Regions from separate parts of the Bacillus silvicola genome, predicted to be linked through region 1. Evidence: riboswitches for the same ligand, from Rfam matches in the RefSeq annotation. Region 1 holds a riboswitch; the other holds the start of a gene.

Region 1 (3,465 bases):
CAGTTGTACTTACAATTTTGGTGGCTTTATTTGCATATAAAATGCCATTCACAATGGCAATGGCAGCGACGGGATACGGTTTCTTATACGGATTATGGCCAATTGCGTGGATTATTATTATGTCAGTATTTTTATATAAAATTTCCGTGAAAACAGGTCAATTTGATGTTATTCGTGCATCTGTATTATCAATTACGAATGACCATCGTTTACTTGTTATTTTAATCGGTTTTTCATTTGGAGCATTTTTAGAAGGGGCAGCAGGATTTGGTGCACCAGTAGCGATTACGGCAGCACTTCTTGCAGGTCTTGGCTTAAATCCTTTATATGCGGCTGGTCTTTGTTTAATCGCAAATACTGCACCAGTAGCATTCGGAGCGATGGGAATTCCGATTACAGTAGCTGGACAAGTAACTGGTATTGATCCGCATAAAATCGGGCAAATGGCTGGACATCAATTACCGTTCTTATCATTATTTGTTCCGTTCTTTATCGTATTTTTAATGGATGGATTTAAAGGGGTAAGACAAACATGGCCTGCTCTATTTGTAGCGGGTAGTTCATTTGCAATTACACAGTTTATTACAGCGACATTTTTAGGACCAGAACTTCCTGATATTACGTCAGCACTTGTAAGTTTAGTGAGTTTATCTCTATTCTTAAAAGTTTGGCAGCCGAAAGAAATTTATCAATCTAAAGAAGCGAATAGTGAAGTAGCTGCGGCGACGACGGTGACATCTATGCCGAAACTAACAGTAGGAAAAGTCGTAAAAGCATGGTCTCCGTTCATTATTTTGACTGTGATGGTAGTCATTTGGAGCCAAAGTTTCTTTAAAGCGTTATTTGCTCCGGGCGGTGCTTTAGAAAGTCTTGTGTTTAAGTTTGAAGTTCCGGGCTTGCACAATTTAGTAATGAAAGCAGAGCCAATTGTAAATAAACCAACGCCGTATGGAGCAATCTTGAAATTAGATATTTTATCAGCGACGGGAACAGCAATTTTAATTGCTTGTATCATTTCTATCTTTATTTTGAAAATGAGTGCAAAAGATGCAGTAGTAACATTTAAAGAAACGTTAAACGAACTGAAGATGCCAATTCTATCTATCGGATTCGTATTAGGATTCGCATTTATCGCAAACTATTCTGGTCTATCTTCTACATTAGCGTTAGCACTTGCTGGAACTGGCGGACTATTCCCGTTCTTCTCACCATTCTTAGGTTGGATTGGGGTATTCTTAACAGGGTCTGATACGTCAGCGAATGCACTGTTCTCGAATTTACAAGCGATTACAGCGCAGCAAGTCGGTGTATCTGAAGTACTTCTCGTTGCAGCAAATACAACGGGCGGTGTAACAGGAAAAATGATTTCTCCGCAATCGATTGCAATTGCTTGTGCGGCAGTTGGACTTGCTGGAAAAGAATCAGATTTATTCCGCTTTACAGTGAAGCATAGTTTGTTCTTCGTAATTATTGTTGGTATTATGACGTATGTTCAAGCATATTATTTAACGTGGATGATTCCATAAAGTGAAACTTTAATCAGTGGGGGTTTTGTTCATCCCCCACTGATTATTAGTTGAACCAATCGGGCTTTTACGGGCAGTTGATCCCCACCTAACTTCTTTGCTTCCGCTGAATTTTGAGGTGGGGTCTTACGGCCCGTTAATGCGGGATAAACAACAAAAGAAATAAACTTTGCATTTTTCAGATTATCGTGTATGATGGGAAAGTATTGAAAATTAAATCAGTGATAAACTAGGGGTGCCTAACGTATGCGTAGGCTGAGAGAGAAGCGCGTGATCTTCTTAACCCTTTGGACCTGATCTGGCTCGTACCAGCGTAGGGAAGTTAACGGCTTTACATAATGATGTCTTTTATGAGCCAGGTCCTTATTTTTTTATGGACCTGGCTCTTTTTATTTTGGCATACGCTGGCCATATCTCGTCCTTGTCACGTACAGGGGGGCAACATAAGTTATGAAACAATCTGTTTCAGTTGAGCAAATTGAATTGAAATCGAGTTTACCAGGAAGTAAGAAAGTATATGTGGATGGACCACGCGAAGGTATGAAAGTGCCGATGCGTGAGATTGAACAAAGCGATACAAACGGCGTTCCGAATCCGCCGATTCGTGTGTATGATACGAGCGGTCCTTATACAGATCCTGCGTATAAAGTGGAGCTGGAAAAGGGGTTGCAGGCGCCACGCCACTCTTGGATACTGGAGCGTAGTGATGTAGAAGCATACGAAGGGCGCGAAGTGAAACCGGAGGATGACGGTGTAAAGGTGGCTTCGAAACATACACCTGTTTTCCCGCAAATGGATCGCAAACCGCTTAAAGCGAAGCAAGGTGCAAATGTTACGCAAATGCACTATGCGCGTAATGGCATCATTACGTCTGAGATGGAATATGTCGCGATTCGTGAAGGAGTAGAGCCTGAGTTTGTTCGTAAGGAAATCGCGGAAGGTCGCGCTATTTTACCAGCGAATATTAACCATCCAGAAGCAGAACCGATGATTATCGGACGTAACTTCCACGTGAAGGTCAATGCAAATATCGGAAACTCTGCTGTATCGTCTTCTATTGCAGAAGAAGTAGAGAAGATGACATGGGCAACGCGCTGGGGGGCAGATACGATTATGGATTTATCTACAGGTAAAAACATTCATACGACGCGTGAGTGGATTATTCGTAATGCACCTGTACCAGTTGGCACAGTGCCGATTTATCAAGCGCTTGAAAAAGTAAATGGAATTGCAGAAGATTTAACGTGGGAAGTGTATCGTGATACGTTAATTGAGCAGGCGGAGCAAGGCGTTGATTACTTTACGATTCACGCTGGCGTATTACTTCGTTACATTCCGATTACTGCAAAGCGTACGACAGGTATTGTTTCGCGTGGTGGTTCGATTATGGCGCAGTGGTGTTTATTCCATCATAAAGAAAACTTCCTATATACTCATTTTGAAGAGATTTGTGAAATTATGAAGCAGTACGATGTTTCGTTCTCTCTTGGAGATGGATTACGTCCAGGTTCGATTGCAGATGCAAATGACGAAGCACAATTCTCTGAGCTTGAAACGCTTGGTGAATTGACGAAAATTGCTTGGAAACATGATGTGCAAGTGATGATTGAAGGACCTGGGCATGTGCCGATGCATTTAATTAAAGAGAATATGGAGAAAGAACTTGATATTTGTCAGGGCGCGCCGTTCTATACACTTGGGCCGTTAACGACAGATATCGCACCAGGTTATGACCATATTACATCAGCAATTGGAGCTGCGATGATTGGTTGGTTTGGAACGGCGATGCTTTGTTATGTAACGCCGAAAGAACATTTAGGATTGCCGAATAAGGATGATGTCCGCGAGGGTGTTATTACGTACAAAATTGCAGCACATGCGGCTGATCTTGCGAAAGGGCACAAAACGGCTCATCAGCGTGATGATGCACTTTCAAAAG
Region 2 (3,465 bases), on a different contig from region 1:
TTCCGTTTAAACCGAAAAATTCCATAATTCTATCCATAACAACTGCAATTCGTGCCATATATCCCGAGTCTTCTAATAATGAAATGAAAAAGAATAGTGCAAAGATTTGTGGAACGAATACTAATACCGCACCAACACCGGCAATAATACCTTCTGTAACGAGTGCTTGAATAAAATCAGAAGCCCCAACACTTGTGAGCCCAGCTGTAACCCAATCAGTAAGTTGTCCGCCAAAAAATCCATCAAGCGTATCAGATAAAGGCGTACCAATCCACGTAAACGTAACCTGAAAAATAAAAAACATAACTGCTAAAAAGATTGGAAGTCCTAAAATTTTATGTGTAATTAACTTATCGATTTTTTCCGAAAAAGGAATTTTTCCTTCTTTCTCATGCTGAATGACATTTGTTTTTAACTTTTCAATATACGCTTCACGAGTTTTGTAAATGTGCTCTTCTAACGTACAATCAAGTTTTCCTTCTAAACGAGATCGAATGGCTACAAGTTCCTTATAAATTGGTAATGCTTTCATTTCTTTTTCTACTACTTCGTTATTGCTTAAAAATTGAAGGGCTAACCATCTTGGATGCTCATAATTCGCTGTCTCTAAAAGAGCAATTACCTCTCCGATTCCTTCATCCAATTGTACACCATATGAAATAATGAATGACTTTTTCTCTTTTTGTTTCTCTTCATGAAGAGTAGCAAGTAATTCTTCACAGCCTTTTCCGCTTCTTGCAACGACAGGAACGACTGTTACACCTAATATTTCTGATAATCGTTTTACATTAATAACAATTCCTCTTTGCTTTGCCACATCAATCATATTTAAACCAATTGAAACCGGCTTACCAAATTCAAGTAATTGTAATGTTAAATGCATATTTCGCTCAAATTGCGAAGAATCCACTATATTTAACATATGATGAAATTCGTCTGTTAGTAGAAAGTTTGTAACGACACCTTCATCACGTGAAACTGGATTTAAATCATAAACGCCTGGTAAATCAATTAGTGTTCCTTGCTTATCTTTTAATTTACCAACCTTCTTTTCTACTGTTACACCGCTCCAATTTCCTACATATTCATAAGAACCAGTGAGCGCATTAAATAATGATGTTTTCCCTGTATTTGGATTCCCTAGCAAAGCAACCTTATTCACGCTAATTCCACCTTTATCATTTTCGCGTCACAATGACGAATACTAATTAACTGTCCGCGACACTCCAATGTACAAGGACCTTTAAACATCGCTTTCTGTTTCAGGCGAAGTTCGCTTCCTTCCGCGAGACCGAAAGCAGCCAGTCTTCTCTTTAGTAAATTATCTAACGACTGAATACTTTTTACTAACACTTTCTCACCAATTTTAATATCTACTAAGCTCATAACCTTCCCCCTCAGAAGAGAATGATAATTATTTTCAAAAAAATTATATCATACTCTATTTCAATTGGACTATATCTTTTTGCTTCATATTTATTAACATTTCAATACAATTATATTTCACTTATTGTCATACGAGGTTCATTTGCCATTCTCATCCATTTCGCTTACAATAAAAAATAGCAAATAAAGAATCTCGTTATCACAGGGGGAGCCTTATCGCTGAGAGGGAACACTTCGTTCCGACCCTTAGAACCTGTTAGTTAATGCTAACGCAGGGATTGTGCAAACGTCCGAAATACATACCTCTTTTTCATTTACGTATTTCGTATCCTCCTATGATAATGTTCTTTTTTGTGCAACTTGGATTTAGGGGGAGACAACATGCGTAACACCAATTTACAAGCGATGATCGAATCTGCTATTCTTGCAGCCTTCGCCTTGATTATCGACATTTTACCATTATCAATTAAACTTCCAACAGGCGGTTCCATCTCATTTGCTATGATTCCTATTTTTATTATTGCATACCGCTGGGGCTTCAAAATGGCTTTCTTAGGTGGCTTAATTTGGGGACTATTACAAATTGTCGTAGGTGATGCCTACATTCTAACACCAGTGCAAGCATTCATTGAGTACTTCGTTGCCTTTGCCTTTATCGGCTTTGCTGGTTTATTCTATCGTCCAATTCAAAAAACACTTGCCTCAGAAAACAATAATGCAGAGCATTCAAGTTTCGGTAATCGCAAAGATAAACCAAAACAAAACAAGGGAAAAAAAGCACTCGTTTACATTATCCTTGCCACATTTGTCGGCAGCTTTGCACGTTATTTCTGTCACTTTATTGCTGGTATTATTTTCTTTGGTCAATATGCACCTAAAGGACAATCAGCTGTCTTATATTCATTAATTGTAAACGGCAGTACAATGATCGGCTCTTTCATACTATGTACTGTATTACTAATTCTTTTATTTACAACTTCACCACGCTTATTCAAAAGCATCGGTGCTTATCAAATGAATAGAGCAAAGAAGAGCGCTTAATGAGCGCTCTTTTTTCACATCGTAATATCAATTAAAAATACAATAAATGCACAAAAGAAAATAAATACCATTATACTTAGCCAATTGCTATGCACGGTTCATCGACTCCTTACATAACCTCATTTTCTATTCAAAGTATACTGCTCCAAAATAAAGATTAGGTAAAGATAATATGAAAATAAATTAAAAAAGCGTAGATTATATTGTCTACGCTTTTTTCGGTAAATAGAAGTAAAATAACACACCATCTTCGGTATTCTTCACCCCATATTCAGCATTATGCAGTTCTAAAATATTCTTTGAAATTGCAAGACCAAGCCCTGTTCCACCTTGTGAACGCTGGCGAGCTGCATCCACTCGATAAAAACGATCCCAAATTTTATCTAATTGTTCTTCTTCAATGTGAGTACCTTTATTTTCGATACACACTTTTATATGATTCGTCTCGTCTATTGTGGAAATAATAATATCTTCTTTTTCTGGTGTATAACGTATTGCATTCGTAATAAAATTCACAATTACTTGTTCAATTCTATTTTGATTTCCAATGACTTCTGCTGGACATATATGTTTGTGCACACTCAGTTCTTTTTTCTCTATCTCCGGTGAAAGCTGTTCACATATTTCTTCAATCGCTCCATCTATATAGAAAGAATCCATCTTCATGTTATACGTGCCAGACTCGAATTTAGCTAATTCAAGCATATCCACAATTAGTATATCCATCTTGTCTACTTCTTTTTCCATTGCCTGAAAATAGTAGTCTTTCTTATGTTCAGCTACCCCATCTTTTAAAATGGAAATACAGCTTTTCATAATACTAAGCGGCGTTTTTAGTTCATGCGATACACCTGCAATAAATTCTTTCCTTGTGTTTTCTAACTTTCTTTCTTTTTCAATATCTTGCTCTAACTGTCCAATATGTGAATGTAGTTTATTAGATAATGTATTAATATTTTGCGATAAATCACCAATTTCATCTTTTGAAGTTATCGGAATTTTTTCTGTGAAATCCAAATGTGCTATTTTCTTCGTTGT

What was found. Region 1 has a riboswitch for thiamine pyrophosphate ahead of thiC (phosphomethylpyrimidine synthase ThiC). Riboswitches for the same ligand answer to the same signal wherever they lie in the genome.
Region 2: linked by a shared signal. The riboswitch ahead of thiT (energy-coupled thiamine transporter ThiT) and the one ahead of thiC (phosphomethylpyrimidine synthase ThiC) in region 1 are both predicted to bind thiamine pyrophosphate.

What each region holds. Positions count from the first base shown of each region.
Region 1 is NZ_JBNGVC010000013.1:1,501,625-1,505,089, forward strand. It holds gene lldP (L-lactate permease) at 1-1,526, shown strand, start outside; TPP riboswitch at 1,748-1,863, shown strand; gene thiC (phosphomethylpyrimidine synthase ThiC) at 1,977-3,465, shown strand, end outside.
Region 2 is NZ_JBNGVC010000012.1:1,710,686-1,714,150, forward strand. It holds gene feoB (ferrous iron transport protein B) at 1-1,162, opposite strand, end outside; gene ACP6L7_RS20935 (FeoA family protein) at 1,159-1,386, opposite strand; TPP riboswitch at 1,581-1,682, shown strand; gene thiT (energy-coupled thiamine transporter ThiT) at 1,768-2,427, shown strand; gene ACP6L7_RS20945 (sensor histidine kinase) at 2,635-3,465, opposite strand, start outside.